4 regions of the Mesorhizobium sp. WSM4836 genome follow, and region 3 is predicted to be linked to each of the others. Evidence: predicted binding sites of a transcription regulator. Region 3 holds the regulator's gene; each other region holds the start of a gene.

Region 1 (7,826 bases), on a different contig from region 3:
TGGCTCGCCCACGGCGCCAAGCTGTTCATCTTCGACGAGCCGACTGTCGGCGTCGACGTCGGCACCAAGGCCGAGATCTACCGCCTGTTCGGCGCGCTGCTATCTAAGGGAGCCGGCATCATCCTGATCTCGTCCTACCTGCCAGAGGTCTATGAGCTAGCCGACACGCTGCACGTGTTCCGGCGCGGCAAGCTGGTGGCCACGCATGGGTTTCGTACCGCTGACCACGAGGAGATCCTCACCCAGGCGCTGGCCGAGAAACAAGAAAGACCGGGAGGACGGATATGAGCACCGAGGCGATCGCTGCCGAAAGGCCGAAACGCAATTACAACGCCCTGTTCGGGCTGACACTGCTGGCGCTGCTGGTTCTTTTATGGGTCATCCTGTCGGTGGCGACGCCGAGCTTCGCCTCGGCCAACAACATCTCCAACCTGTTGCGGCAAGGGTCGATGATCGCCATCCTGGCCGTCGGCCAGACCTTCGTCATCATCACCGGCGGCATCGACCTTTCCGTCGGCGCCGTGGTCGGCTTCGCCACCGTCATCGTCGCGATGCTGATCAACGCCGGCACACCGGTGTTCCTCGCCATCCTGATCACCTTGCTGGTCGGCGTCGCCATTGGCATGTTCCACGGCTTCGGCATCGTCAAGATGGGCCTGCCGCCCTTCATCATCACCCTGGCGACGCTGACCTCGCTGCGCGGCATCGGCCTGTTGATGACCAATGGCAACTCGATCTCGATCAACAACGACGCCTTCCAGACGTTTTCGCGCAGTTCCTTCGCCGGCGTCCCCAATCTGTTCTGGATGGTGATCCTGGTCGGCATCCCGGCTTACGTCTTCCTGCACCACAGCCGCTGGGGCCGCTACCTGTTCTCGGTCGGCTCCAACGCCGAGGCATCGCGCCTGTCGGGCGTCAACGTCCAGCGCACCATCTACATGGCTTATACGTTGTCGGGGCTGTGTGCGGCCTTCGTCGGCGTGCTGCTTGCCTCGCGCATCGGCATCGGCAATCCGACGCAGGCCGAGGGCTGGGAATTGCAGGCAATCGCCTCCTCGGTGATCGGCGGCACCTCGCTGTTCGGCGCTGTCGGCTCCGTGCACGGGCCGCTGCTCGGCGCCTTCATCCTTGCCACCATCAACAACGGCGCCAATCTGCTCAACGTCAACGCCTTCTGGCAGCGCATCATCACCGGCGTGCTGATCATCGTCATCGTCTATTTCGACGGGCTGCGCCGCCGCGGCAAATAGACCGCCTCCCCACAACCGCCGGCCTCGCGACAGCAGAGCCGGCGGTGCCATGAACCGACTGGATTGAAGCATGAAAGCCGTCGTCTGCCGCTCGCCCGGCGAACTTGCCCTCGAAGATCGTCCGGCGCCCGGCGCGCCGCCCGCCGGCTGGGCGCTGGTCGCCGTCAGCCATGTCGGCATCTGCGGCACCGACTACCACATCTTCGAAGGCAAGCACCCGTTCCTCGCCTATCCCCGCATCATGGGCCACGAGGTTTCCGGCACCGTGATCGAGGTTGGCGAGGATGTCGATCTGGCCGTCGGCGAAGCGGTGATCGTCAATCCCTATCTCGCATGCGGCAAATGCATCGCCTGCCGGCAAGGCAAGCCGAATTGCTGCGTGAAAATCGAGGTGCTCGGCGTCCACCGCGACGGCGCCATGTGCGAGCAGATCCTAGTGCCGGCGCAAAATCTTTATCCGGCAAACGGCCTGTCGCTGGCCGATGCTGCCGCCGTCGAATTCCTGGCGATTGGCGCCCATGCCGTGCGGCGCTCGCTGGCTCAATCGGGCGCGCGCACGCTGGTCATCGGCGCCGGGCCGATCGGCCTCGGCACGGCGCTGTTCGCCCGCATCGCCGGGCACGATGTGACGCTGCTCGACATGAGTGCGGAGAGGCTGGGCTTCGCTGAAAGCGAACTCGGCTTCGCGACGCTCGACGGCTCGCGGGGCGCCGCCGCCGATCTGGTGCGGAACGCAACCGGCGGCGACGGCTTCGACGTGGTGTTCGACGCCACCGGCAACACCCAGTCGGTGCAGTCGGCCTTCGCCCATGTCGCGCATGGCGGGGCGCTGGTCCTGGTCAGCGTCGTCAAGGACGACATCGCCTTTTCCGATCCTGAATTCCACAAGCGCGAGATGATGCTGATCGGCAGCCGCAACGCTCTGGGCACCGATTTCGATCATGTCGCCGCCTCGATCCGCAACGGCGCGCTGCCGCTGGCAAAGCTGGTCACCCACCGCACCACGCTTGGCGAGACACCGCACGACCTCGCCCGCTGGGCGCATGAGAAGTCCGGCCTGATCAAGGCCGTCATTCAGGTCGGATGATGCCAGGGCTGGCGCATCTCAGAGCGCCGATAGTTTGAGCTCGATCCGCTCGGCCGGGAAGCGCGACTCCGAAAACTGGATCGGCTGACCGTCGGGCGTGACGTTGACGGCGACCGTCACCAGCACGATGGCGCCGGGCTGCAGGTCGAGGTCGGCAAGGTCGGCGGCATCGGCATGGCGCGCCGAAAGCACCGTCGATTGCCTGAGATAGTCGTCGATGCCGAAACGTGCCAGCGATGCGGTGATCGAACCGGTTTCCGCCATGGCGGCATCAATGCCGGCAAAGCGCCTGGCATCGAACCAGCCGGCAGCGCGCGACACCGGCATTCCATCGGCTTCGCCGCGCGTTTCCAGGCGTATCACATCGGCCCCCTTCGCAAGGCCCAAGCCCTCCGCGACACGACGGTCGGCGGGCTCGACCGATGCCGCGAGCAAGGTGATATGCCGCTCGGACGCCTGTCCTTGCAATCCCTTCGAAAAACGGGTGCGGGCGCCGATCGGATAAGACAGCCGCCTGCGCGACAGCACGAAAGTGCCGCGACCCTGCTCTGCCCTGAGCACGCCCTCCTGCACCAGCGCTGCGATAGCGCTGCGCACCGTATGCCGGTTGACGCCATAGCGTTCGGCCAACGCGATCTCCGGCGGCAGCGCGGCATTCTCGGGAAAATCACTGACGGCGATCGAGTGCAGAATCTGGTCGGCGATCTGCCGCCACAATGCGACACCACTGCGCCGCTCTATGCTGCCTGGCTGCCCGATCATTTCTGCCCCATTCTTTTCGCCCAAGCCTTTTCGGGCCTTGTCATGCACCCGTCATGGACACGCATTAAAAAATAGATATAATTTGTATAGTTGTCTATATCAATAGACAAGATTTGGATGCAAGGGAATGTTAACCATGCGAGGACGGGAAGCGCGAGAGCAGGCCGAACGCAAGGCCGTGATGGCCACGCTGGCCCAATCTGCCGGAGACGACATCGTCCGCCTCTGGGACGAAGCCGGCCTGCCGTCCCAAGCGGAACTTCTGCGTGGCCCCGAAACCGGCCTGGTTACGGTACGCGGCCGCATCGGCGGCGGCGGCGCTCCCTTCAATGTCGGCGAGGCGACGGTCACCCGTGCCACGGTGCGGCTGGCGTCCGGCCACGTCGGCCACTGCTATGCGCTCGGCCGCGATAAGCAGAAGGCAACGCTGGCGGCAATCGCCGATGCGCTCTGGCAGGACCCGGCCCACCGGAACGAGATCGAGACCAGCATCGTCGCGCCCTTGCAAGCGGCGCTGGCCAAGGCGCGTGACCAGCGCCGCGCCGAAACGGCGGCGACCAAGGTCGACTTCTTCACCATGGTACGCGGGGAAGACTGATGGACGCAGCTACTCAATCGATCGACGGCGGCTTCGCCGATCCGGTGTTCAACGCCCAGACCGTATTCGGCGCCGTCATGGACGCGATGGCACGGCCGGGCAGCGTGCAGCCGCTGCCGGCCCTCGCCCACCCGCCGTCGCCGCTGTCGGCCACCGCCGGCGCCATTGCGCTGGCGCTGTGCGACAACGACACGCCGCTCTGGCTCGACCCGGCTTTGCAAGGATCGGCAGCGGTGAAATCCTGGCTTGGCTTCCATACCGGGGCGCCGCTGGCCAACACCCCGGCCGACGCGCATTTTGCGCTGATCGCTTCACCATCCGAGATGATGGCGCTCGACGGATTTTCGCAAGGCACCCAGGACTATCCCGACCGTTCGACGACGCTGATCCTCGAGGTCGGCGATCTCGTCTCCGGCGCTCCGCTGCTGCTCGAAGGCCCCGGGATCGAGCAAACGGCGACGATCGCGCCGGCGCAAATGCCGCGTCATTTCGTCGAGCAATGGAAGCAGAATAACCAGCGCTTTCCGCGTGGCGTCGACATCATCCTGGCCACCACTAACGCAATTGCCTGCCTGCCGCGCACGACGCGCATCAAGACGATGGAGGCATAGCATGTATGTCGCGGTAAAGGGTGGCGAAGCGGCCATTCGCAATGCTCACAAGCTGCTCGCCGACCGCCGGCGCGGCGACCGTTCGGTGCCCGCACTTCGCCTCGACCAGATTGTCGAGCAGCTGGCGCTCGGCGTCGACCGGGTGATGAGCGAAGGTTCGCTCTACGACAGGGAACTGGCAGCACTCGCCATCGTCCAGGCGCGCGGTGACATGATCGAGGCGATCTTCCTGGTTCGCGCCTATCGCACGACGCTGCCGCGTTTCGGCTACACCAGGGCGATCGACACCGGCACGATGCTGGTCGAGCGGCGCGTGTCGGCGACCTACAAGGACCTGCCCGGCGGGCAGCTGCTCGGCCCGACTTTCGACTACACCCACCGGCTGCTCGATCCCGAGCTTGCCGCCGGTGGCGATGTCGCCGAGCCGGAGCAGCGTGCAGCCGAAGCGGAGGCAATGCCGCGCGTATCGGCCATCCTCGCCCGCGAAGGCCTGATCGAGCCCGACGGCGACATGCCCGGGGATCATGTCCCCGGCGACATCACCCGCGAGCCGCTCGAATTCCCGATGGCGCGTGACATCCGCCTGCAGGCGCTGTCGCGCGGCGACGAGGGGTTTCTGCTGGCGCTCGGCTATTCCACCCAGCGCGGCTATGCGCGCAACCATCCCTTCGTCGGCGAGGTTCGCATCGGCGGGGTCGAACTGGAACTCGACGTGCCGGAACTGCCATTTGCCCTTCCGCTCGGCAGCATCCGCGTCACCGAATGCCAGATGGTCAACCAGTTCAAGGGCTCGGCCAAGGCGCCGCCGCAATTCACCCGCGGCTATGGTCTCGTCTTCGGCCAGAGCGAGCGCAAAGCGATGGCCATGGCGCTCTGCGACCGCGCGCTGCGCGCCTCGGAGTTGGGTGAGGATGTCATCGCCGCCGCGCAGGACGAGGAGTTCGTCATCTCGCATTCGGACAATGTCCAGGCGACCGGCTTCGTCGAGCATCTCAAGCTGCCGCACTATGTCGATTTCCAGGCCGAGCTCGACCTCGTGCGCCGCATGCGCGCCGAGTATGAGGCACGCGAGAATGCCGGCAAGGGCGAAGAGAAGAGGGAGGCCGCCGAATGACCGGACAACCGACCGACATCGCCAGCTACAACTTCGCCTATCTCGACGAGCAGACCAAGCGGATGATCCGCAGGGCGATCCTCAAGGGCATTGCCATTCCCGGCTACCAGGTGCCATTTGCCTCGCGCGAAATGCCGATGCCCTATGGCTGGGGCACCGGCGGCGTGCAGGTCACCGCTTCGATCATCGGCCCGGACGATGTGCTCAAGGTCATCGACCAGGGCGCCGACGATACCACCAATGCCGTTTCGATCCGCGCCTTCTTCAAGAAGGTCGCCAATGTCGCCGTCACCACCGAGACGGCCAAGGCGACCATCATCCAGACGCGCCACCGCATTCCCGAATATCCGCTGAGCGCCGGCCAGGTGCTGGTCTATCAGGTGCCCATCCCCGAACCGCTGCGCTTCCTCGAACCGCGCGAGACGGAGACGCGCAAGATGCATGCGCTGGAGGAATACGGTCTGATGCATGTCAAACTCTACGAAGACATCGCCAGGCACGGCCGCATCGCCACCACTTACGCATATCCGGTCAAGGTGGAGAACCGTTATGTGATGGATCCCTCGCCGACGCCGAAATTCGACAATCCGAAGATGCACCGTTCGCCGGCTTTGCAACTGTTCGGCGCCGGCCGCGAAAAGCGCATCTATGCACTGCCGCCCTTCACCGATGTCGTCAGCCTCGACTTCGAGGACCATCCCTTCGAGGTGCAGACCTTCGACCAGCCCTGTGCGCTGTGCGCGGCCGAGAACGTCTATCTCGACGAAGTCATCCTCGACGACCATGGCGGCCACATGTTTGTCTGCTCCGACACAGACCATTGCGAGAAGCGGCGGGCCGAAGGCCATCGCGGCCACCTTGCGCCCGAGACCCATCTTGCCCCAGAAAAAACGGAGCCGGCGCAATGACCGACGAACCGCTGCTGCGCGTCTCGGCGCTGTCCAAATTCTACGGCTCGCGCGTCGGCTGCGAGAACGTTACCTTTGACCTCTGGCCGGGCGAGGTGCTGGCGGTGGTCGGCGAATCCGGTTCCGGCAAGACGACTTTGCTCAACTGCCTGTCGACGCGGCTGCTGCCCTCTTCAGGCACCGCCAGCTACCGCATGCACGACGGCCAGTTCCGTGAGCTTTACCGCATGAGCGAGGCCGAGCGCCGCTTCCTGATGCGCACCGACTGGGGCTTTGTCCATCAGAACCCCGCCGACGGGCTGCGCATGACGGTGTCGGCCGGCGCCAATGTCGGCGAGCGGCTGATGGCGGTCGGCGACCGCCACTATGGAAAAATCCGTGCGACGGCCGTCGACTGGCTGTCGCGTGTCGAGATCGACGAAGACCGTATCGACGACGAGCCGCGCGCCTTTTCCGGCGGCATGCGCCAGCGCCTGCAGATCGCCCGCAACCTCGTCACCGGGCCGCGGCTGGTTTTCATGGACGAGCCGACCGGCGGTCTCGACGTGTCGGTGCAGGCACGTCTGCTCGACCTGTTGCGCGGTCTGGTCACCGATCTCGGCCTGGCAGCGATCGTCGTCACCCACGATCTCGCCGTAGCGCGGCTGTTGTCGCAGCGCATCATGGTGATGAAGGACGGCCGTGTCGTCGAAAGCGGTCTCACCGACCGGGTGCTCGACGACCCGCGCGCGCCCTACACCCAGCTTCTCGTTTCCTCGATATTGCAGGTCTAGCCTGCATGATCCCGAAAAGTGGAAGCCGGTTTTCGGATCAGATCATGCGGCAAAAAGAGGGACTTTGACTATGGCAACCCCGCTCGTCGTCTCCGATGTCGCCAAGAGCTTCACCATGCATCTGCGCGACGGCATCAAACTGCCGGTCGTCGCCGGCGTCTCGTTCGCGATCAGGGCCGGCGAATGCGCCGTGCTCGGCGGCCCGTCCGGCGCCGGCAAGAGCTCGATCCTGAAAATGCTCTACGGCAATTATGCCGCCGACGAAGGCCAGATCATCGTCCAGCACGAGGGCGGGCTGATCGATCTCGCTTCGGCCAGCCCGCGCACCGTGCTTGCCGTGCGCCGGCTTACCATCGGCTATGTCAGCCAGTTCCTGCGCACCGTGCCGCGCGTCTCGGCGCTCGATGTCGTCGCCGAACCGCTGGTCGAGCGCGGCGAGGAGCGCGAGACTGCGCGCGGCAAGGCTCGCGCCTTGCTAGCGCAGTTGAACCTGCCGGAGAAGCTTTGGGCGCTGCCGCCGGCGACGTTTTCCGGCGGCGAGCAGCAGCGCGTCAACATCGCGCGCGGCTTCATCACCAAGCATCCGATCCTGCTGCTCGATGAGCCGACCGCTTCGCTCGACGCCAGGAACCGCGACGTGGTGATTTCCCTAATCGCCGCCAAGAAGGTGGCGGGCGTCGCTTTGCTCGGCATCTTCCATGACCACGACGTGCGCGAGGCGGT
Region 2 (7,826 bases), on a different contig from region 3:
CGAATTGTCTGGAACAGGTCAGGAAGCTGGGGCGTCGCCGCCTGTGTCGCTGTCCTGCCTGTCGCGGCAGTTAGGATCTCTTGTCGAAATCCAACCCGGGATTTGTGTTCGATCCGGCTACGCCCGTCGTGGCCGGTGAAAAGCGGGCGGCGAACCGCCCGCGTAGATTTTAGCGGACCACGTAAGGCAGCAGGCCGAGGAAGCGGGCGCGCTTGATCGCCTTGGCGAGTTCGCGCTGCTTCTTCTGGCTGACGGCGGTGATGCGCGATGGCACGATCTTGCCGCGCTCGGAAATGTAGCGCTGCAGAAGCCGCACGTCCTTGTAGTCGATCTTCGGCGCGTTGGCGCCGGAGAACGGGCAGGTCTTGCGGCGACGGTGGAAGGGGCGCCGGGTTGGGATCTGATTTATATCGACCATTATTCTGCCGCTCCTTCAAAGCCTTCGCGCGGACGGCGCGGGCCACGATCGGCACCGCCATCGCCGAAGCTGCGCGGCGGACGATCACCACGGTCACCGCGGTCGCGGTCGCCGAATGAGCGCGGACCACGATCGCCACGGTCGCGGTCGCCGAAGCCGCCGCGTTCCGAGCGCTCTTCGCGCTTCTGCATCATTGCCGATGGACCTTCCTCATGCGCATCGACCTTGATGGTCAGGAAACGCAGTACGTCCTCGGACAGGCCCATCTGGCGTTCCATTTCATTGAGGGCGGCCGGCGGGCAAGTGATGTCCATGAGTGTATAATATGCCTTCCGGTTCTTGTTGACCCGGTAGGTAAGGGACTTCAGTCCCCAGTTCTCGACCCGGCCGACGGACCCGCCATTCGCGGTGATGACGCCCTTGTACTGTTCGACAAGCGCATCGACCTGCTGCTGCGAGAGGTCCTGCCGGGCAAGAAACACATGTTCGTATAGAGCCATAGTCTTCGTGCCTTTCTTCGTTTCTCTCCCGGTTCCCGGCGGCAAAAGCCTCTGCAACTTCTCTGACCCGCAATCCTTGCGAAGGCGGGGAAGAAAGGAGCATGACGAGACGGTCGAGAGCGGAGACACGGGAGGCGGAAGCGCTTCTGGCTTCACGCGAAGGTTTCGAAAGAACCTCCGGCCCTCCGTTCAGCCCCCAGCAAGGACCGGCAGATTGCGGGCGTCTATACAGGAATTTGACCGCAAAGCAAGGCCAGACGGCTCGACTGACAACTTGATTAGCTACCGACAGGTCAAACGGCTGATGCGTTTCAAGCGCTGCGGGCCTCATTGGCAAGGTCTTACGGACTTCCTGCCCGGACCCAACAATGTTCCAGCACTTCGCACGCAAAACAAACCGGATATCCTGTTCGTATAATCCGCAAGACGATCGAGGTGACGCCAAAAAAATTCGAACAGCTCCCACGCAGTCGGCAATCAGATGCAACAATTCCTGTCTCTCGATGACACGATCGGAGTTCACACATCACGCTGCAAGGTCAGCTGCCTCAGCTCGTATGCGCAGCCACTTTGCCTGTGGTTTCGGGGAAGAAATCGGGCGCCGCATGGCGCTTGCCGAACATCATATCGTATTGCAGCAGACGGAAGTCGCGGATTGCCGGATCGATCTCTTTCCGCCGTGACCAATCGGGGGTGGCGTCGCCCCCCGGTGCCAGCAGCAAATTGCGGTCGATGACGCGGTAACGGTCTCGCAACTGGCCGAGGAAGCCGGTGTAATAGGGATGGCTGATGCCGGCTGTCTTCAGGATATGGTAGGGCAGGAACGCCGGGCTGACGGCACCCAGATCCTCGGCCGGACCGGTGCGGTTCGACCAGATGATCAGCGGCGTGTCGTGATGTTCTAGTGCAGCCTCGGCGGACGCTTCCTTGCGCGGCGCCACATTGTCCTTCAGGAAACCGGTCTCGACATAGACCGGCCCAAGTGGTGGCAGATGGTCGCCGAAGAAGGCGATGATCGTCGGTCGACTACGTTTTTTTGCCCATTCGACCAGCCGCTCGAGGCCACGGTCCGCATCGGCAGAGCCTTCGACATAGCTCAATAGCGATTCACGCGCCCATTGGCTGATCGGCGCCTGCACTTTGTGGGTCGGATTGTTATAGCGATACGGCTCATAGGGTCCGTGGTTCTGCAGGCTGACGGCGAAAAAGAAGACCGGCTCGGGGCTGGTATCGGCCTCGTGGATGATCTCGTCGGTCATCGCTGCGTCCGACGCGAGTGGTCCGCGTTTTTGCATGGGCGGCAACGTCTCCTCGGACTTGAAGTCGTTGAAGCCGAAATCGGCATAGACGGCCCCCCGGTTCCAGAACCAGTTGGTGCCGGGATGGATGGCGCGCGCCCGGTAGCCCTGACTTTTCAGGAAGGTCGCCAGCGACGGGGTCGGCGTCCGCACATATTGTTGGTAGGGAATGCTGCCCGCCGGCAGGAAGGCGTTGGAAAAGCCGGTCAGTGCCTCGAACTCGATGTTGGCCGTCATGCCGCCGAATTCGGGCGAGAACATGTAGCCCGTGCGCAGTGCCCGCACATTGGGGATAGGGTCGGGTGTGATGGTGACGCCGGGCAGCTTGGTCGGATCCCAGAAGGATTCGCTCATGACGACAATGATGTCGGGCTTCTCAGCAGGTACCGAGGCCGTTACCTGCGGTTTGCCGATCGCTTCGATCGCCTTGTCGGAATAGCCGGGCGGCGCCGAGACATGGGCCATTGGAACGTTGAGCGCGAAGGCGAGCGCAAAACCGTTCGAGGCGTAGTTTTCCTTCTGGTCCCACATGATCGGGATGATCTGCAGCCGGTCGCGCGTCCACGAGAAGGTGGCATAGTCCATAATGGAGACGAAGAAGGCGATCAGCGGCACCGTCAGCGTCAGCCGGGCAAGGCGGCCCTTGTGGCTGAGTGCCGGAACACGGCGGCGCCATAGCCGCCAGCCATAGACGAGCAGCGAAAGCCCGCCGACGATGCCGATTGCCAGGGCAATGGCGGTTCCCGGGCGATCGCGGACCAGGAGCGGCATCAGTGCCACGATCTGCCGGGAATAGAGGAAATCGGTCGGATAGAGCGGATCGCCGAGATAGAGCGACTTCTGGTGGCCGACGAACGCCAGCGACAACGTCAGCGGTGCGACGATCATCAGGCTCTGATGGCTGCGGCCGAGCACGGCGTCGAGGCCGATGAGGATCAGCGCAAAAATGATAATCGTGGTCCAGCCGGGTTTGAAAGGCTGCAGAAAGAAATCGATGGTGCCCGCAAAGTTGCCGCGCACGATCAGTTCGATGGCAAACACCAGGACGGCCGCGGCCAGCAAGCTGATAAGGCCATAGCGGATGACAGGCCATTTGCGCCCTGGCAGATAGCCGGTGGACGGATCGCCTTCGAGAAACTGTGGCGCAGCCTCGACTGCACCTTTTCTGGTTCTTGCCACTTCGGTAGTTCCCCGGCCCGCAACAAATGCGTCACTCGATTGTCATCGAACTGTCACGCAAAGCCTAGCGCCTGCGGCGGAAATAAGAAGAGCCAGCAAACAAATCGTGAGCGGTTTTCATCATGAGTGATCGCCAAAAAGCCTGCCGAAACAGGCACTCGGCCGACATTGCGCGGCCAAGGTTGGACTTGACTTGGCCGCATGCCTTGCGTCACAGGCAACGAGAACCAGCAGCTGGGAGCCGCCGATGGCCATCGCATTCACCTTTCCGGGGCAGGGCAGCCAGGCTGTCGGCATGGGCAAGGACCTCGCCGACGCCTTTGTGGAATCGCGGCGGATCTTCGAGGAAGTCGACGACGCGCTCGGCGAAGATCTATCGAAGCTGATCTGGGAAGGCCCGGAAGAGAGGCTGACGCTGACCGCCAACGCCCAGCCGGCGCTGATGGCGGTGTCGCTTGCCGCAATCCGGGCGCTGGAGGCGCGCGGCTTCTCCCTGAAAGGCAAGGTCACCTATGTCGCCGGCCACTCGCTCGGCGAATATTCGGCACTTGCGGCCGCCGGCTTCGTTTCGGTCACCGACGCCGCCCGGCTATTGCGCATCCGCGGCAATGCCATGCAGACGGCTGTGCCGGCCGGCGAGGGTGCAATGGCGGCGATCATCGGGCTGGAACAGGCCGACGTCGAGGCCGCTTGCGCAGAGGCCGCCCAAGGCGCGGCCAAAGATTTCGCACAAGCCTTGGTTTGCCAGATCGCCAATGATAATGGCGGCGGCCAGCTGGTGATCTCCGGCGCCCAGCCGGCGGTCGAACTGGGGGCGAAACTATGCACGGACAAGGGCGCCAAGCGGGTGCTGATGTTGCAGGTCTCGGCGCCCTTCCATTCGGCGCTGATGAAGCCTGCGGCCGAGATCATGCGGGAGGCGCTGGCCGCCGTGACGAAGAGTGCGCCGGTCGTGCCGCTGGTCTCCAATGTTACGGTGACCCCGACGACCGATCCGGACGAGATCGCCCGCCGCCTGGTCGAACAGGTGGTCGGGCGCGTGCGCTGGCGCGAAACGGTGGAGTGGTTCGGCGCGAATGGCGTTGCGAGGCTCTACGAAGTGGGCGCCGGCAAGGTGCTGTCGGGACTGGCTCGCCGCATCAACCGCGACATTGCCACCAGTGCAATCGGATCGGCGGCGGAGGTTGAGGCGGCGCTGGCGGCGCTTGCATAATCAACTGGCGATTTGACCCCGCTCCATGCGAAGGGTGTTCGCTCAGATCAGGAGGCAAGAATGTTCGAATTGACCGGCCGCAAGGCGCTCGTCACCGGCGCATCGGGAGGCATCGGCGAGGCGATCGCCCGCGTGCTGCATGGCCAGGGCGCCATCGTCGGCCTGCACGGCACACGTATCGAGAAACTGGAGGCGCTGGCCGCCGAACTGGGTGACCGGGTCAAGCTTTTCCCGGCCAATCTTTCCAATCGCGACGACGTCAAGGCGCTTGGCCAGAAGGCGGAAGCCGACCTCGAAGGCGTCGACATCCTCGTCAACAATGCCGGCATTACCAAGGACGGGCTGTTCGTCCGCATGGCTGATGCCGACTGGGATACCGTGCTCGAGGTCAACTTGACCGCCGTGTTTCGGCTGACCCGCGAGCTTACCCATCCGATGATGCGGCGCCGGCATGGCCGTATCATCAACATCACTTCAGTCGTCGGCGTCACCGGCAATCCCGGCCAGACCAATTACTGTGCCTCCAAAGCCGGTATGATCGGCTTTTCCAAATCGCTGGCGCAGGAGATCGCCACCCGCAATATCACCGTCAACTGCGTCGCCCCGGGCTTCATCGAATCGGCGATGACCGCCAAGCTCAACGACAAGCAGAAAGAGGCAATCATGGCGGCGATCCCGACCCGGCGCATGGGCACGGGCGCCGAAGTCGCCTCTGCCGTCGCTTACCTAGCTTCCAACGAGGCAGCCTACGTCACCGGCCAGACCATTCATGTCAACGGCGGCATGGCAATGATCTAACACCTGGGAAAACGCTGCATTCCGTCTTGGATGCACGGGATTTTTCGTGTAATGCCGCCCGCAACCCGGCGGTTCGGGCAAAAACCGGTCCTGCTCCGCTGCGTTTCCGGCAGGACCATCTTTCAGCTTGATTAGCGGCATTCTGCCCGCTAACGAAGACAGACAACCAAAAGACGAGGATGCCCAAATGAGTGACACCGCAGAGCGCGTCAAGAAGATTGTCATCGAGCACCTTGGCGTCGATGCCGACAAGGTGACGGAGCAGGCGAGCTTCATCGATGATCTGGGCGCGGACAGCCTCGACACGGTCGAACTTGTCATGGCGTTCGAAGAAGAGTTCGGCGTCGAGATCCCCGACGACGCGGCCGAGACCATCCTGACTGTTGGCGATGCGGTGAAATACATCGACAAGGCCTCCGCCTGACGCTATTTGCTGTCATCACCGGGGAGGACCTGCGATGAGGCGTGTCGTCGTCACGGGCCTTGGGCTGCTTTCGCCGTTCGGCATGGGCTTCGAGCACAGCTGGAAGGAGCTTCTGACCGGCCGCAGCGCAGCCAAGCGCATCACCGAATTCGAGGTGGAAGATCTTGCCTGCAAGGTCGCCCACGTCATTCCGCGCGGTGACGGCTCCAATGCCACTTTCAATCCTGAAGCCGTTCTCGAGCCGAAGGAACTGCGCAAGGTCGGCGACTTCATCCTGTATGGGATCGCGGCCGCCGACGAGGCACTCAAGGATTCCGGCTGGCAGCCGAAGACGCATGAGGAACAGTGCGCTACCGGCGTGCTGATCGGTTCGGGCATCGGCGGTATCGAAGGCATCGCCGAGAATGCGATGATCCTCAAGGAACGCGGTCCGCGCCGCATCAGCCCGTTCTTCATTCCCGGCCAGATCATCAATCTCGTCTCCGGCCAGGTCTCGATCCGGCATGGGCTGAAGGGCCCCAACCATGCCGTCGTCACGGCCTGCTCGACCGGTGCGCACGCCATCGGCGATGCCGCCCGGCTAATCATCTGGGGCGATGCAGACGTTATGGTCGCTGGGGGCGCCGAAGCGCCGGTGACGAGGCTTTCGATCGCCGGATTCGCCGCTTGTCGCGCGCTCTCCACCGAGCGCAACGATGCGCCGCAAACGGCCTCACGCCCCTATGATCGCGATCGCGACGGCTTTGTCATGGGCGAGGGCGCCGGTGTTGTCGTGCTCGAGGAGCTCGAACACGCCAAGGCCCGCGGCGCCAAGATCTATGCCGAGGTCACCGGCTACGGCCTGACCGGTGACGCCTATCACATCACCGCGCCTGCCGAAGACGGCGACGGCGCTTTCCGTTGCATGACCGCGGCGCTGAACCGGGCGAAGCTGACGCCGGCCGATGTCGACTACATCAACGCGCACGGCACCTCGACCATGGCCGACACGATCGAACTCGGCGCCGTCGAGCGGCTGGTCGGCAACGCCGCCTCGAAGATATCGATGTCGTCGACCAAATCGTCGATTGGCCACCTGCTGGGCGCGGCTGGTGCCGCCGAGGCGATCTTTTCGATCCTCGCCATTCGCGACAACATCGCGCCGCCGACCATCAATCTCGACAATCCGGAGCGCGAAACGGCAATCGACCTGGTGCCGCATACGCCGCGAGCCCGGCAGATCGACGTGGCGCTGTCCAACTCCTTCGGCTTCGGTGGCACCAACGCCTCGCTCGTCTTCCAGCGCTACAATGGCTGACCGCTCCGCCGGTTTGCGTCTGCCGTCAATTTTGCCATATTCGCCCCTACTCTGCCCGAGGGGATTCGTCGCAAGATCAATTGGTAGGGCGCTATGAACACAAATCCGGCCGACAACGGAGAATTCGGGCAACGGGCAGCAACGCCCGGCCCGATCGTGCCGAAGACGGCCAGCGAGGCATTACGGCCTGAGGCCGGCACGCCGCCGCCGAAGCGCTCGCGTGCCTCGCGCAGCCAGTTCGTCGTGTTCATGAACTTCGTCATCTCTTCGGTGATGCTGATGGTGCTGGCGGCAGGCGTTGCGCTGTATTTCGGCAAGCAGGAGTTCAACGAGCCCGGCCCGTCGGCCAATGGCGACACTTTCCTGGTCAAGCCGAATAGCGGCGTCCAGGAGATTGCCGACCAGCTTGAGCGGCGAGGGCTGATCAGCGACGCCCGCATTTTCCGCCTTGGCGTGCGCGCCTTCGGCAATGATTCCGCCCTGAAGGCCGGCGAATACGAGATCAAGCCGCAGGCGTCGATGCACGATATCATGGAAATGCTGAAGAGCGGCAAGTCGGTGATGTACTCGCTGACTATCCCCGAGGGGCTGACGGTCGAGCAGGCGCTGCAACGGATCGCCGAGCAGGACGCGCTGACCGGCGATATGCCGTCGACCACTCCACCTGAGGGCAGCCTCGCCACCGACACGCTGCGCTTC
Region 3 (7,826 bases):
ATTCACCGAAGCCGACGGCGACCTCTACACCTCCTCGCTGGTTTCGCTCGGCCTGATCCTGTTCGTCATCACCTTCCTGATCCTTGCCGCCGCTCGCTATATGCTGATGCGGATCGACGCCCGTACGGGAGCCTGACCGATGTCGACATCCGCATCGCTCCACAGCCGCCGCAAAGCCAGGAACTCGGTGATGATGGCGCTTTGCGTCATCGCCGCCGGCATCGGCCTTGCCTGGCTGGCGCTCATCCTCGGCGCCCTGGTCTATAAGGGCACAGCCGGGCTTTCGCTTGCGGTCTTCACCGAGATGACGCCACCACCGGGCGAAGCCGGCGGCCTGCTCAATGCCATCGCCGGCAGCCTGCTGATGACGATCATCGCCGTTGTCGTCGGCACGCCGATCGGCGTGCTGGCGGGAACCTACATGGCCGAGTATGGACGCTTTTCGCGCATCACCACTGTCGTCCGCTTCATCAACGACATCCTGTTGTCGGCGCCCTCGATCATCATCGGCTTGTTCGTCTATGAGTTGATGGTGCGGCCAATGGGGCATTTCTCGGCCATTGCCGGTGCCGTTGCGCTTGCCATCCTGGTCATTCCGGTGGTCGTGCGCACCACTGAAGACATGCTCAACCTGGTGCCGAACGCGTTGCGTGAGGCCGGTGCCGCGATCGGCGCGCCGCGCTGGGTGGTGATCCGTTCGGTCGCCTATCGCGCTGCGTTGTCCGGCATCGTCACCGGTATATTGCTGGCGATAGCACGCATTTCCGGCGAGACGGCGCCGCTGCTCTTCACCGCACTCAACAACCAGTTCTGGAGCAGCAATGTCAACGCGCCGATGGCCAGCCTGCCGGTGACCATTTTCCAGTTCGCTCTCAGCCCTTACGAGGAATGGCAGCAACTGGCGTGGACCGGCGCACTCATAATCACCCTGACGGTTCTTGGCTTGAGCATCCTCGCCCGCAGCCTTACCGGACGCAGAGAGGACAGATGACACAGATGTTGTCCCCAGACATGACGATGACCGAAACGGTCGCCGAGAAGACGAAGATCGAGGTCAAGAACCTCAACTTCTACTACGGTCAGAGCAAGGCGCTGAAGGACATCAGCCTGTCGCTGCCCGAGCGCAGCGTCACGGCCTTCATTGGGCCTTCGGGCTGCGGGAAATCGACGCTGCTGCGTGTGTTCAATCGCATCTATGAGCTCTACCCGAAACAGGCCGCCGAGGGCCAGGTGCTGCTCGACGGCAAGAACATTCTCGACCGATCGCAGGATCTCAATCTGCTGCGGACCAAGATCGGCATGGTGTTCCAGAAGCCGACGCCGTTCCCGATGTCGATCTACGAGAACATCGCCTTCGGCGTCAGGCTCTACGAGAATCTCGGCAAGTCCGAGATGGACGGCCGCGTCGAACAGGCGTTGAAGCGCGCCGCGCTGTGGAGCGAGGTCAAGGACAAGCTCAACGCCAGCGGCTTGAGCCTTTCCGGCGGCCAGCAGCAGCGGCTCTGCATCGCCCGCACCGTGGCCGTGAAGCCGGAAGTCATTCTGCTCGACGAACCGGCTTCGGCCCTCGACCCGTTGTCGACGGCCAAGATCGAGGAACTGATCGACGAATTGCAAGCCGACTACACGATCGTCATCGTCACCCACAACATGCAGCAGGCGGCGCGCGTGTCGCGCCAGACCGCCTTTATGTATCTGGGCGAACTGGTCGAGTTCGACCGGACCGAGAAGATCTTCACGTCGCCCCGCGAGAAGCGCACGCAGGATTACATCACCGGCCGCTTCGGCTGAGCCGTTTCAATCATGCATATGGGGACAGGACCATGGGCGAACACACAGTCGCTTCTTTCGACGAGGATCTCGGGCAGATCAGCAAGCTGATCCGCGACATGGCCGACCTCGCCGGTTCGATGGTCGGCGGGGCGACCAAGGCGCTGTTGAATTCCGACAACGTGCTGGCGCAACGCGTCGTTTCCGACGACGCCATCATGGATGCGCGTCAACGCGAACTGGACGACCGCGCCATCACCCTGATCGCCAAACGCCAGCCGATGGCCCACGATCTTCGCCATGTGATCGGAGCGATCCGCATGGCCGGCGACCTTGAACGCATCGGCGACCTTGCCAAGAATATCGCCAAGCGTGTGAGTGCGGTCGGCCTCAGCGTCACGCCGCGCGACCTGTCGCATTCCATCGATGCGATGGCGCAGCTGGTGCTCATCCAGGTGCAGGGCGTCATCGAGGAATATGCCGCAGGCGATGCGGCCGCGTTGGCCAAGCTACGCGCCGCCGACGAGCGCATCGACGTCAAATACACGTCCGTGTTCCGCGAGCTGTTGACCTACATGATGGAAGATCCCCGCAACATCACCGCTTGCACGCACCTGCTGTTCTGCGCCAAGAATCTGGAGCGGATTGGCGATCATGTCACCAACATCGCCGAAAATGCGTATTACGTGCTGACAGGCGAGCAATTGCCGGTCAATCGTCCGAAGCAGGACGAAACGACAATATCCGCACCGGTGACGTGATGGGGGTGCCCAACCGATGATCGCACCACGCATAATGGTGGTGGAGGACGAGGAGCCGTTGGGTGTGCTGCTCCGCTACAACCTCGAATCCGAAGGCTACCAGGTCGAGGTGGTGACACGCGGCGACGAAGCCGAGATCCGTTTGCAGGAGAATGTGCCCGATCTTCTGGTGCTCGACTGGATGATACCAGCGGTTTCCGGCATCGAGCTCTGCCGCCGGTTGCGGGTGCGCCCCGAAACCGAGCGGCTGCCGATCATCATGCTGACCGCGCGCGGCGAGGAGAGCGACCGGGTGCGCGGCCTTTCGACCGGCGCCGACGACTATCTGGTCAAACCGTTTTCGACACCGGAATTCATGGCCAGGGTCAAGGCGCTGCTGCGGCGCGCCAAGCCGGAAGTGTTGTCCAGCGTGCTGAAGGTCGGCGACATCGTGCTCGATCGGGAATCGCACAGGGTCTATCGCAAGAAGAGCGAGATCAGGCTCGGGCCGACCGAATTCCGGCTACTCGAATTTATGATGCGGCATCCGGGCCGCGTCTTCTCGCGTAGCCAGTTGCTCGATAATGTCTGGGGCGAGACGATCTATATCGACGAACGCACCGTCGACGTGCATGTCGGGCGGCTGCGCAAGGCCGTCAACAACGGCCGCATGCCCGATGTCATCCGCACCATCCGCGGTGCAGGTTATGCGATCAGGGAAGATTGACCCGCCGGGTCAGGCTACGTTCTTTCTCATGCCGGGCCTCATTTGCGCGCCCGGCGCGAAAATCTCCTGGTCGACAAAGCTTAACGCCCGCATGGCACAACCTTGGCGGATCAGCGGCAATTCGTTCGGCTCGGTATCGAAGGAGATCGAAGCCGAATGCTGGCCGCCGGCGGTCTGGGCGATTGCCTTGCGCAAGGCCGGCTCGATCAGATCGAAAGCGGCGGCACTGGCGCCGACCATCGCGACCGGCGCCGGATCGATCAGCGCGAACAGCGAGCCGAGACCGAAACCCAGCGCTTCGCCGGCCTTGCGGTAGGCCTCGCGTTCCGGCCCATCCTTCTCGCGCGCCCGGGCCGCCAGCGTGCGCATGTCGGCGTCGCTGACGTCGGCGACCGGTTCGCTGTCTTCGCTCATCTGCCTGGCGTTGCGCCAGATGGCGTAGTTGCCGGCATAGGCCTCGATGCAGCCGCGCCGCCCGCACCGGCAGAGCGCGCCGCCCGGACGATGGATCATGTGGCCAAACTCGCCGCCCGAGGAATGCGTGCCGGTGAACAGGTCGCCCTTGAGCACCAGCCCCATGCCGATGCCGTGCGAAAGCAGGATGGCGATGAAGTCGTCGCGATAGCGATCCGGATCGCGCCAGCGCAAAGCCACCGCCATCATATTGCAGTCGTTCTCCACCGTGGCCGGGATGCCGAATTCATCTTCCAGCATGTCGGCAAAGGCGATGTCGGTCTGCGGCGTGATCGGCGACCACAGCATGGCGCGTGCAGGGGAGTCGGTAATGCCCTGGATAGCCAGGGCAATGCGGGCGACACTGCGGACGTCAAGGTCTGGATCCTTCAGCCGGCGCCGGACGATGGCCATGCATTCGCGGATCAGCTCGTCGCGCGCCATCGTCAGCGTATCCAGCCGGCGCTGTTCCTCGGCGACCACCTGTCCCGCATAGTCGATGATGGCGGCCGACAGGAAATTTAGCGACAACACCACGGTAAGTACCGCCGCAGCTTCCGGGTTGAGGGCGAGGCCGACCTGCGGGCGACCGCGTTTCAACGAAACGGACTCGCTTGCCTTGCTCTCGGCAAGGATGCCTTCCCGTATCAGGTCGGAGGAGATCGCCGATATGGTCGAATGGCTGAGGCCGGTGGTTGCGGCGATCCCCGTACGCGATGGCTGGCCGGCCCGGCGCACCGCCGAGATCACCATCGCCCGGTTGCGCCGGCGCAAATCGTCATGGCGGATTCCGACCGACATCGTTTGCTTTCCTCCCGGTTGCCGCGGCCGCTCATGAACCGGAAGCCGTCGGTAATGTCCGACAAACAGCGTCAGATGGAGACAACAATGTCAGATGCAGGTGGCGCTGTCATCGTTTATTCCGACACTCGAAAAAATTCGTAGGATCACAAAATCCATCAGAAATCGATGTTGACAGCAGCCGGAGATCGAGCCTTTGTGCCGGCCTTCTGGTCAGTTTGGATCGCGCCATTCGTGGCGCAGGGAGAAGATGATGAAGAAATTTGCCACCGCCATTCTGGCGGGCGTCGCCATGACGCTGACGCTCGCGTCGGTCGCACAGGCCAAGGACAAGGTCATCGGCGTTTCCTGGTCGAAGTTCCAGGAAGAGCGCCGGAAGACCGACGAAGCCGCGATGAAGGCGGCCATCAAGGCCGCCGGCGACAAATATATCTCCGCCGACGCACAGTCCAACCCCGGCAAGCAGCTCACCGACGTCCAGAGCCTGATTTCGCAGGGCGCCAACGCACTGATCATCCAGGCGCAGGACGCCTCGGCCATCGGCCCGGCCGTGCAGAAGGCGCTGGACCAAGGCATTCCGGTCGTCGGCTACGACCGGCTGATCGAGAACAAGGACGTCTTCTACCTGACCTTCGACGACAAGGAGGTCGGCCGCATGCAGGCCCGCGAAGTGTACAAGGTGAAGCCGGAAGGCAATTACGTCTTCATCAAGGGCTCGGGCGCCGATCCGAATGCCGATGTCCTGTATGCCGGCTCGATGGAGGTGCTGAAGAACGCCATCGATAGCGGCAAGATCAAGAATATCGGCGAGGCCTATACCGATGGCTGGCTGCCGGCCAATGCCCGGAAGAACATGGAACAGTTCCTGACCGCGAACGACAACAAGGTCGATGCGGTGGTCGCCGCCAATGACGGCACCGCCGCCGGCGTCGTCGCCGCGCTGACGGCCCAAGGGCTGGCTGGCTCCGTTCCGGTTTCTGGCCAGGATGGCGACCAGGCCGCGCTGAACCGCATCGCGCTCGGCACACAGACCGTGTCGGTGTGGAAGGACGCACGCGAGCTCGGCAAGAACGCCGCCGAGATCGCCGCTCAACTGGCCGATGGCAAGCAGATGACCGACATTGCCGGCGTGAAGGATTTCACCACGCCCGCCGGCAATATCGTCAAGTCGCTGTTGCTGATTCCGGTCGCCATCACCAAGGACAATCTCAACGTCGTCATCGACGCCGGCTGGATCAACAAGGAAGAGGTCTGCGCCGGCGTCGCGGCGGGCGCTGTTCCGGTCTGCGACTGATCCGACGGTGCTCAGCAAGTGCCCGCCCGGCGCCATTCCGGAGCTGGGCGCCCCTGAAGATCGCCGCTGGGATGTATTAGCCGGCTAATCATTGGCGGCGTAAATGTACCAGCCGTGACCACTGCTTTTGGCTTCGCCATTGTATTGGCGTCGGCAGTTGCCCATAAAAGATGTCGAACCTTCGTGAGACGTTATCAGCAATTGAAGAAGCTTTTTCCGACCGTCGCTTTTATCGCCGTCGCGCTGATCAGCCTGACGATGGCGGGCTTTGCCTATTTTGCCACCCAGGAAGCGGCCCGCATAAAATTCGAGGCGACGGCCGATGACGCGCTTAACCGGATCGAAAGCCGCATCGACCTGGACCTGTCGCTGCTGCGCTCAACCCGGGCGCTGTTCGACGCACGCAATGGCGGTATCTCGCAAGGCGAGTTCAAGGCTTTCTTCAACGCGCTCGACATCGACAATAATTTCGCCGGCCTGCGCGGTATCGGCTTCCTCCGCCTGGTGAAAACCGGCAACGAGGCGGCGGTCTCGCGCGACATCCTGAGCGATCACGGCGCAAGCTATCCGATCTATCCCGACACGAACTTGCCGTGGCGTACGCCCATCGTGCTGTTCGAGCCGCTGGATCCGTCCAATAAATCCAGCATCGGCTATGATATGTTCACCGGGCCGGCGCGGCGCGAGGCGATCGAAAAGGCGATGGCCGACGACCAGCAGCATGCCAGCGGGCTCGTTCAGCTTGGCAAGGATACGGGTGCCGCGCAGACTTTTACCGGCTTCCTCGTCTTCGTCCGGCTCAATGTCGAAACCGCGCCGGACGCCGTAAACGCGTCGAGATCCTCGACTGCCGGCTTTCTTTATGCGGCCTTCCGCGCCCGTGACCTGTTCCAGGCTGCGCTCAGCCGGGCACCATTGCTGCCGGTCAACACTGAGATCTATGACGGGATGGTCGACAGCGACAACCTGCTGTTCCAGTCGGAAACGCCGCCTGTTTCGAGCCTCGGCGACAGGCTGCTGGTCACCCGCAAGATCACCGTTGCCGGCCGGCCGTGGGTTGTCCTGTTCAGGCCGACAAGCGCTTTCTCGCAACCTTCCTCGCGCGCCATCCCGGTGATGCTCGGATTATTCGGGCTGCTGCTTGCCGGCGCCATCGCGCTGGTGGCCCGCTATCAGGAGCGGGCCTATGAGGCGGTCTCGCTGCTTCACGAAACGACCGAAAAGAGCCTGCTGGAAAAAGACCTGATGCTGCAGGAGATGAAGCATCGCATCAAGAACTCGATCACGCGGGTGCTGGCAATCGCGCGCCAGACAGCATCGCACACCGCCGACGTCCAGGAATTCTCGACTTCGTTCTCGGCCCGGCTGCAGGCGATGGCGGCTTCCCAGGACATGCTGACGCGCTCACGCTGGCAAAAAGCCGATCTCGGCGACCTGCTGCGCATCGAGCTCGGGCAGGTGTTCGGCAGCGAGCTTCCTGAAGGGCTGTTGTCGGGACCGGAGGTTCTTCTCGATGAAAAGACGACGCAGGCACTCGGCCTCGTCTTTCACGAACTGGCGACGAATGCGCTGAAGCATAGCGAGGCCGGCAATTCAGTCGGTGCGCTGAAGGTCGACTGGTCGCTCGAAGGCCGCGGCGGCGCCCGGACATTGGCTCTCAACTGGCGCGAGGCCGGTCAGAAGAAGCTCGAGACACCGGCAAAGAGCGGTTTTGGGACCAGACTGATCGATCTCAACGTCACACGCGAATTGCGTGGCACAATCAGGCGCGATTTTCGCGAACATGGCTTGAACGTGGAAATCAAGGTTCCGCTGCCAGCCTGAAATGCCGTCTCGTGGCCGCGCCGCAACAGCGCTCAAATGGGCAAACGCGGAGACAGGTGGCCTGCCTCCGCGTTTGCTGTTCGCCTGGAGCTCGAAACTAGTTGCAGCGGGCTGTGTAGATCCGGCCGTGACGATCTCTGTACTGGCAGTAGCCATTTTGCAGGCGGCGAACGAGCAGACCGCCAATCGCACCAGCGCCGGCGCCGATCAAAGCGCC
Region 4 (7,826 bases), on a different contig from region 3:
CCTTTTCCCCCGCTCAGAACACCTGGCGGAAGATTACGAACAACACGAAGGCAAGACAGATGGAGGCTGGAAGGGTCAGTATCCAGGCCATCAGCATGTTGCGCACTGTCGACCATTGCAAGCCCGAACCGTTCGCCGCCATGGTGCCGGCAACGCCCGACGACAGCACGTGGGTGGTCGAGACCGGCAGGCCGAGATAGTCGGCCGATGCGATCGTCGCCATCGCCACAAGCTCGGCGGACGCACCCTGACCGTAGGTCAGATGGCTTTTGCCGATCTTCTCGCCGACGGTGACGACGATGCGCTTCCAGCCGACCATGGTGCCGAGGCCGAGCGCCAGCGCGATGGCGACCTTGACCCAGAGCGGGATGAACTTCGTCGCGTTGTCGACCGCCTTGTGATAGGTCGTCACCGCCTTCAGGTCGTCCGCCTCGATCGGCAGCAGCTTCTTCTTGTCGATCAGCTTCAGCGCTTCACCGATAAGATAGATGTTGTTGCGGGCGTTGCTGACCAGCGTTGTCGGCAGCTTTTCCACGGACGGATAGGGCGACAACATGGCGCTGGTGTCGTGGATGAAGCTCTGCAGGGCAGGCGTGGTCTCGTCCTTCCAGGTCTTGGTGCGAACGGCATCGCCGACCACGGTCGCCGCGTCGGTCACGGCGACGCCGGGCTTGACGTATTTGCCGAGTACCGTTTCGACCTGCGTCGCCGCGGACTTGTAAGCCTCGAGATAGTTTACGTCCGGTGTGCGGTTGAGCGCGAAGGCGGTCGGCACGACGCCGATCAGGATGAGCATGATGAGGCCCATGCCCTTTTGCCCGTCATTGGAGCCATGGGCAAAGCTCACGCCGGTGCAGGTGAAAATAAGCAGCGCCCGAATCCACAGCGGCGGCGGGGCGCTCGACTTTGGCGCGTCGTAGAGTTCGCGGTTTCTGACCAGCAGTTTCATCAGCAGAAGCAGCAGCGCTGCCAGGCAGAAGCCGACCAGCGGCGAGATCAGAAGCGACAGGCCGACATTGGACGCCTGCGACCAGTCGATGCCGCTGGTGACGGAGCCGGCCGGGGCCATGAACTGGTTGGCGAGGCCGACGCCGATTATCGAGCCGATCAGCGTGTGCGAGCTCGAGGCAGGCAGGCCGAGGTACCAGGTACCGAGATTCCACAGGATCGCTGCGACCAGCAGCGCGAAGACCATGGCCAGCCCCGCGCTCGATCCGACCTGAAGGATCAATTCGACCGGCAGCAGCGATATGATGCCGAAGGCGACCGCCCCGCTGGCGGTAAGCACGCCAAGAAAGTTGAAGAAGCCGGACCACATCACCGCGAGCTCGGCCGGCATGGAATGCGTGTAGATCACCGTTGCCACAGCATTGGCGGTGTCGTGAAAGCCGTTGACGAATTCGAAGCCGATCGCGATCAGCAGCGCCAGGCCAAGCAGGATCCACGGCACCGCGACGGTGCTGGTCAGGTCCTGGCCGAGCGCGCAGCCGACATAGGCAAGGCCGCCCAGAATGATGACGGCAAAGGCCGGCAGAAACCATTTGCCGGTGCCGTATGGCCGGTCGAGCGGATGCTCCGGCCTTGGAATTCCTGCTTCGCTTGAAACAATATCGACCATACCCCACTCCTCGTGCATTGCAGCAAAGAATGGGAGGACGCTAGGTCCGCACAATGAAGCCTGTGTGACGGCGGGGCGCTTTGAGACGAAGCAGAAAATGCTGGACGGGTTCCTGACCTATTCCGCGATCTCCAGCAGGGTCGATATCAGTAGCCGGCGCTCTTCGGCCGAGAGAATGTCCGAACCGAACAGGTTCATGCTGCGAAGCCCTTCGATGGCGAGATAGCAGACCAGCAGTGCCCTGAGGTTCGGCGTTTCGTCCTTTAGCCGCTCGAACACTTGCCGCCTGAACGATTTTATCGGTGTCAGGAAATCGGGATCCTCGGCAATCGCCGAAAAGATCCAGGACGCCGATGGTTTCGTTGCCTCGGCATGCTCGGCCGAAAGCCTGATATAGGCCGCAAGCGGGCTCTCGCCCCTGACGCCGTTCGTGCGAGCGGCCTCAAGCGCCTGTTGGAACGCGCTTAGATAATCCTCCACCAGCGCCTGCATCAATTTCGCCTTGGTCGGGAAATTGTAGAGAAGGCCACCCTTCGACACGCCGGCACGGCTGGCGACCGCATCCAACGACAGACTGCCAGGACCCGTCTCGCGCGCCACGTCGGCGGCGGCGGCGAGAATTTTCTCACGCGAATTTGCTCGGCGGGCCTTCATCAAGCGTTCCCCATACATTAGCTTAGGCGGAATTGACAAGACCGTCCAGACGGTACAGTAAGATCGCCATCATTTGAAATTGGGACCAGTCACAGGTATGTGTTCCGGTCGTCCGACCGTTATGCTGGGCCATGGCCGAGAGGACTGTTCGTGATCAAGCGCTTCCTAATTGCCTTCATTCTGCTCGTGCTGGTGTGCGGCGGCATCGTCGGCTTCAACCTGTTTCGCGACAATGCGATCAAACAGTTCTTCGCCACGATGAAGCCGCCGGCCGCGACCGTGTCGACGGTCATCGTCAAACCGATTTCGTGGACGCCCGGCATCCAGGCGATCGGCACTGTCAGTGCCGTACGCGGCGTCGACCTGACGGTCGAAACGGCCGGTATCGTCAAGGACATCCTGTTTCATGCCAATCAGAAGGTCGCCGCCAACGCCGTGCTGCTGCGGCTCGACGATGCCGTCGAGCGAGCCGACCTCGTTGCGTCGATGGCGCAAGCCACAGCCGACCAGACGACGCTGATGCGCGCTCTCGAGCTGCAGAAGCGCGGGGTCGGCACCGACGCTACGCTCGATACGGCGCAGGCGGCAGCCTCGGTCTCGACCGCGCAGGTAAACAAGCTGCAAGCGGTGCTCGATCAAAAACAGTTGACGACCCCTTTCAAGGGCACCGTCGGTATTCCGAAAATCGACCTTGGCCAGTATCTCACACCCGGCACCGCTGTGGTGACCTTGCAGGACTTGGATACGATGCGTGTCGATTTCACCGTGCCGGAGCAGCAGCTTCCGCAGCTGAAGATCGGACAGACGGTGCGGCTCGGCGTCGGCGGCGGCGACATGCCGTTCGCCGGTAGCATCCGCGGTATCGATCCGAAGATCGACCCGACGAGCCGGCTGGTGACGGTGAGAGCGGAGGTCGGCAATCCGGAAGGCAAGCTGACGCCCGGCCAGTTCGTCCAGGTGCGCGTCGAACTGCCCGAGGAGAACAACGTGCTGGCGCTGCCGCAGACAGCACTGACCTCCAGCCTGTACGGCGACTTCGTCTTCGTGGTGCGCCCGGCCAAATCCGCCGAAGCCAACGGCGCGGCCCCCGAGGCAAAGCCGGAAGAAAAGCCGGCTGCAGATGCTGCCAAGCCCGCAACCGAAGCACCCGCGGCAAGACCCGAAGAAAAGCCGGCCGCTACCCCAGCCAAACCGGCAGCGGAAGAACAGAAGCCGCAGCTCGTGCTCGCCCAGGTGTTCGTCAAGCCAGGCCGCCGCAACGCCGGCCTGGTCGAGATCCTGGAGGGCATCGAGCCCGGCGACGAAGTCGTTACCGCCGGCCAGAACCGACTCTCCAATGGCATGTCCGTTGCAGTCGACAACACGATCGATCCGAGCAAGCCGGGGAACCAGCAGGCAGCCCAGCGATGAGCTTTTCCGACCTCTTCATCCGCCGCCCGGTCCTTTCGACCGTGCTTGCCTGCATGATCCTGCTTTTGGGTTTTCAGGGCATTTTCAACCTTTCGATCCGGGAGTATCCAGAGGTTGAAGAAACGGCCATCACGATCACCACGGCCTATCCCGGCGCCAGCGCCGACCTGATCCAGGGGTTCATTTCCGCGCCGATCGCGCGTGCCGTCGCTTCGACCGAAAACATCGATTATGTCACGTCGGCGAGCCGGCCGTCGTCCAGCACCGTGACGGTGCAGATGAAACTCGGCTCCAACCCCGACGTCGCGCTGAACGAAGTCTTATCGAAGGTGCAGAGCGTTCGCGGCGATCTGCCGGACGAAACCAAAGACCCGGTGATCGTCAAAGGCACCGGCCAGCAGTTCGCGATGATGTACATCTCGATGCAGAATTCGAACATGACGCCGGAGCAGCTCACCGAATATATCGAGCGTGTCGTGCGGCCGCGCATGTCGACGGTCGAGGGTGTCGCCGACGTGCAGATCTTCGGCGCCGCCGAATATTCGATGCGCGTCTGGATCGACCCGATAAAACTGGCGGCGCGCGGCGTGACGGCGGCGGAAGTGCTGACCGCCATCAACGAATCGAATTTCCTCTCCGCGCCCGGCGATACCGAAAACGAATATGTGGCTTCCTCGATTACTGTTCGCTCGACCCTGCAGACGCCGGAGGCTTTCGCTGCTCTTCCGCTCCGCTCGAAAGACGGCAATGTGGTGAGACTGCGCGACGTGGCCCGCGTCGAGCTCGCCGCGGCGAACACCGACACCAGGGTCACCTTCAACGGCAAGCCCGGCATCTTTCTCGCCATCTTTCCGACGCCGGCCGCCAATCCACTGACCACCGCAGCGGCGATCCACAAGATTGTGCCGACCATCCAGGAGACGCTGCCGCTCGGCATGACGATCGAGATCGTCTACGATTCGACCGAGCAGATCAGCGCGTCGATCGAGGAGGTGTTCAAGACCATCGGCGAGGCGGTCGCCATCGTCATCGTTGTCATCCTGCTCTTCCTCGGCTCGTTCCGTTCGGTGCTGATGCCGATCGTGACCATTCCGCTGTCGCTGATCGGCGTCTGTTTCCTGCTGTTTTCTTTGGGTTATTCGATCAACCTTTTGTCGTTGCTGGCCATGGTGCTGGCGATCGGACTGGTTGTCGATGATGCAATCGTGGTGGTGGAAAACATCCACCGCCACATGGAAGAAGATGGTTTGTCGCCGATGCAGGCGGCGTTCAACGGCATGCGGGAGATCTCGTCCGCCGTCGTCGCCATGACGATAACGCTGGCCGCCGTGTTCGCGCCGCTGGCCTTCACCGGCGGCCTGACAGGCGCGCTGTTTCGCGAATTCGCGGTGACGCTTGCCGGCTCTGTGGTCCTGTCGGGTGTCGTTGCCCTAACCATCACGCCGATGATGTCGGCACGCATCCTGAGGGCCGGCTCGCACAGCCGCTTCCAGCGCATTGTCGACAATACGTTTGGGCGCGTCGAACACATCTATGAGCGGCTGGTCACCGGTTCGTTGAACTATCGCCCGGTGACGCTGATGATCGTCATCGCACTGGTCGCCACGACCGGCTTCATGTTCACCAAGACCTCGAGCGAACTGGCGCCGGAAGAAGACCAGGGCTTCTTGCTGTCTATTGTGAACGCGCCGCGCTATGCGACGTCGGACTACACCGAGACCTATGTGAACCAGATTCTCGGGCTGGTGAATGATATCCCCGAAACCAGGGCGCGGTTCTCCGCCGTCGCGTTCCAAGGCCCGACGAACAGCGCTTTCGTCGGCTTTGCGTTCAAGGACTGGGCCGAGCGCGCGCGCAGCTCGAAGGAACTTCAGGAAGACATCACCGCCCGCCTTGCCAAGGTTGCGGGCGTCGAAGCTTTCGTCTTCGCGCCGCCGACGCTGCCCGGGTCCGGCGGCGGCTTGCCGATAACGATGGTCGTACGCTCTACCGGCGACGCCTCGCAGGTGTACGAGGCGGCCGAAGACATCAAGAACAAGGCGCAAGCGTCCGGCCGCTTCATCGTCGTGCAGAATTCGATGACGTTCGACGCACCTCAAGTGACGGTGACGATCGACCGCGATCGCGCCGCGGCACTCAACCTGCCGATCGCCGACATCGGCCGGACGCTGACCCTCTTGGTCGGTGGCGCCGAAGTGGCGCAATTCGACCGCGAATCCAACAGCTACGACATCATCCCGCAGGTACCGCAGCAATTCCGCGACAATCCCGAAAAGCTGGGCGAGTATTTCGTGCGCAGCGTGTCGGGCGAGATGGTGCCGCTCTCGGCGGTGGTGAAGATCTCGACCAACGCGTCGCCGGCCGCCATCGAGCAGTTCAACCAGCTCAACTCGGCGACGATCTCTGCCTTGGCGCGGCCCGGCATCACTACCGGGGATGGGCTACAGGCGATCGAGGACATTGCCAAGCAAAGCCTGCCCGACACCTTCTTCATCGACTATACCGGCCAGTCGAGGCAGGAGAAGCAACAGGGCTACACGATCATCATCGCCTTCGCGGCGGCTGTGCTCGTCATCTATCTGGTGCTGGCGGCGCAATTCGAGAGCTTCCGCGACCCGCTGATCATCATGATGGCGGTGCCGCTCTCGATCTTCGGCGCGATCGTGCCGCTTAATATCGGGCTCGGCACGCTCAACATCTACACCCAGGTCGGCCTTATCACGCTGATCGGCCTGATCACCAAGCACGGCATCCTGCTGGTCGAGTTCGCCAATCAGCAGCGTGAAATGCACGGCATGCGGCGGCGCGATGCGATCATCGCCTCGGCCAAGGTGCGGCTGCGGCCGATCCTGATGACAACGGCGGCGATGGCGCTCGGCGTGGTGCCGCTGATCATCTCCAGCGGCGCGGGTGCCGCGGCACGCTATTCGATGGGCCTGGTGATCTTCACCGGCATCCTGGTCGGAACCATGTTCACGCTGTTCGTGGTGCCGATGTTCTATACCTTTATCGCCAGCAAGGACCTGCCGCATCACGCCGAAAAGCCCGATCCGAAGCTGATGCCGGTAATGCCGGATTAGGTGTTAATTAAGAAGGCCGGATTTCCGGCCTTCTTGGAAGCGAGGAGAGCGGCATCGCTCATTTGACGATGACGATGCTGGTGTTGGCCGGGCCGAAGACCTCGACGAGCTGGTAGAAATCGGCGGCGTTGTCCGGATGCAGGCGCACGCAGCCATGCGAGGCCGGCTGGCCGAGGCGCTTGATGGCGCTTGTCGCATGTACGGCGTAGCCGCCGCTGAAGAACACCGAATGCGGCATCGGGGCGTTGTCGTATTTCTTCGAGTACCACATTTCATGCATGCGGGTCGGCTTGAACGAACCGGTCGGCGTGACATGCGTCCTGTCGCCGGTCGAGACCTTCCAGGCGAATGTCGGCCGGCCGTCGACCAGGATTTCCATGGTCTGCTGCGACAGCGACACTCGCGCTACGATTTTGTTGGCGGCGGCATGGGCTGCGCCGTTGCCGGCACTGACAAGCAAGGCAGCACCGGTGACGACGGCGGCGGCGATGTTGATGAGCTTGGCGGAAATGGCTGTATGCATGATGTCCCCCTTGTTCTGCCGGTGGCGATCGGCTCAATTCGATGACCGGCTTATCGGGGCGTCGTGTTTCAAGCCGATTTCGCTAGATGCTCGTTTGTGTTTCGATTCTGTTTCCCCTGGTTAACAGAAAAGGTCCGTGCAAAGCAGCTTGCAGTTGCGCGACGTCTTCATGACGCTGGCGTATTTGCCTAAGCGGATCGGCCAAACCGCGGCACGAATCCGTGATGCTTTTCTTTTGAGAGGAATTCACCTCACTCCGAAACCGAGCTGCAACAAAGCGCGGCGTCGGCGGCATGATCCGGATACAGCGAACAGGCAAAGTTGACCTAACGAAAACAGCCGGCAACGAACGATCGGAAGCCAATACTGTTTTCGCCATGGTCTGGATTGGTCTGGACAGTTTCCAGCCTGCGTATCAACCGGCTCAAGCCCCCTGGCGGGGGCGGCTTGGAGCCGTTGAGGATGCGCGGCGCCTCCGGCAACTTGCAGCCGAGAGGACCGAAGGCCCGCGCCGCAACGGGGGGCTCCGCTGGCGGCGCGG

What was found. Region 3 encodes PhoB, which activates phosphate uptake and scavenging genes when phosphate is short. Its sites were predicted from a motif close to TGTCATNNANCTGTCAT; they were not measured.
Region 1: a site for PhoB is predicted at 3,138-3,154, ahead of phnF (phosphonate metabolism transcriptional regulator PhnF). Genes of this name have one in related genera too.
Region 2: a site for PhoB is predicted at 3,436-3,452, ahead of AC0L2P_RS20985 (LTA synthase family protein). Genes of this name have one in related genera too.
Region 4: a site for PhoB is predicted at 1,672-1,688, ahead of AC0L2P_RS13855 (inorganic phosphate transporter). Genes of this name have one in related genera too.

Annotation. Positions count from the first base shown of each region.
Region 1 covers NZ_JBVVQF010000029.1:15,457-23,282, reverse strand. The annotation lists gene AC0L2P_RS27440 (sugar ABC transporter ATP-binding protein) at 1-288, shown strand, start outside; gene AC0L2P_RS27435 (ABC transporter permease) at 285-1,250, shown strand; gene AC0L2P_RS27430 (zinc-binding alcohol dehydrogenase family protein) at 1,321-2,337, shown strand; gene phnF (phosphonate metabolism transcriptional regulator PhnF) at 2,356-3,099, opposite strand; gene phnG (phosphonate C-P lyase system protein PhnG) at 3,236-3,697, shown strand; gene phnH (phosphonate C-P lyase system protein PhnH) at 3,697-4,308, shown strand; gene AC0L2P_RS27410 (carbon-phosphorus lyase complex subunit) at 4,310-5,422, shown strand; gene AC0L2P_RS27405 (alpha-D-ribose 1-methylphosphonate 5-phosphate C-P-lyase PhnJ) at 5,419-6,330, shown strand; gene phnK (phosphonate C-P lyase system protein PhnK) at 6,327-7,103, shown strand; gene phnL (phosphonate C-P lyase system protein PhnL) at 7,174-7,826, shown strand, end outside.
Region 2 covers NZ_JBVVQF010000018.1:102,490-110,315, forward strand. The annotation lists gene rpsR (30S ribosomal protein S18) at 170-418, opposite strand; gene rpsF (30S ribosomal protein S6) at 418-918, opposite strand; gene AC0L2P_RS20985 (LTA synthase family protein) at 1,467-3,395, opposite strand; gene fabD (ACP S-malonyltransferase) at 3,643-4,608, shown strand; gene fabG (3-oxoacyl-[acyl-carrier-protein] reductase) at 4,669-5,406, shown strand; gene AC0L2P_RS21000 (acyl carrier protein) at 5,594-5,830, shown strand; gene fabF (beta-ketoacyl-ACP synthase II) at 5,865-7,127, shown strand; gene mltG (endolytic transglycosylase MltG) at 7,221-7,826, shown strand, end outside.
Region 3 covers NZ_JBVVQF010000028.1:60,248-68,073, forward strand. The annotation lists gene pstC (phosphate ABC transporter permease subunit PstC) at 1-136, shown strand, start outside; gene pstA (phosphate ABC transporter permease PstA) at 140-991, shown strand; gene pstB (phosphate ABC transporter ATP-binding protein PstB) at 988-1,791, shown strand; gene phoU (phosphate signaling complex protein PhoU) at 1,824-2,531, shown strand; gene phoB (phosphate regulon transcriptional regulator PhoB) at 2,548-3,237, shown strand; gene AC0L2P_RS27230 (ROK family protein) at 3,247-4,491, opposite strand; gene xylF (D-xylose ABC transporter substrate-binding protein) at 4,745-5,785, shown strand; gene AC0L2P_RS27240 (CHASE domain-containing protein) at 5,987-7,609, shown strand; gene AC0L2P_RS27245 (YMGG-like glycine zipper-containing protein) at 7,707-7,826, opposite strand, start outside.
Region 4 covers NZ_JBVVQF010000010.1:4,050-11,875, reverse strand. The annotation lists gene AC0L2P_RS13855 (inorganic phosphate transporter) at 14-1,618, opposite strand; gene AC0L2P_RS13850 (TetR/AcrR family transcriptional regulator) at 1,736-2,272, opposite strand; gene AC0L2P_RS13845 (efflux RND transporter periplasmic adaptor subunit) at 2,423-3,682, shown strand; gene AC0L2P_RS13840 (efflux RND transporter permease subunit) at 3,679-6,762, shown strand; gene AC0L2P_RS13835 (L,D-transpeptidase) at 6,821-7,285, opposite strand.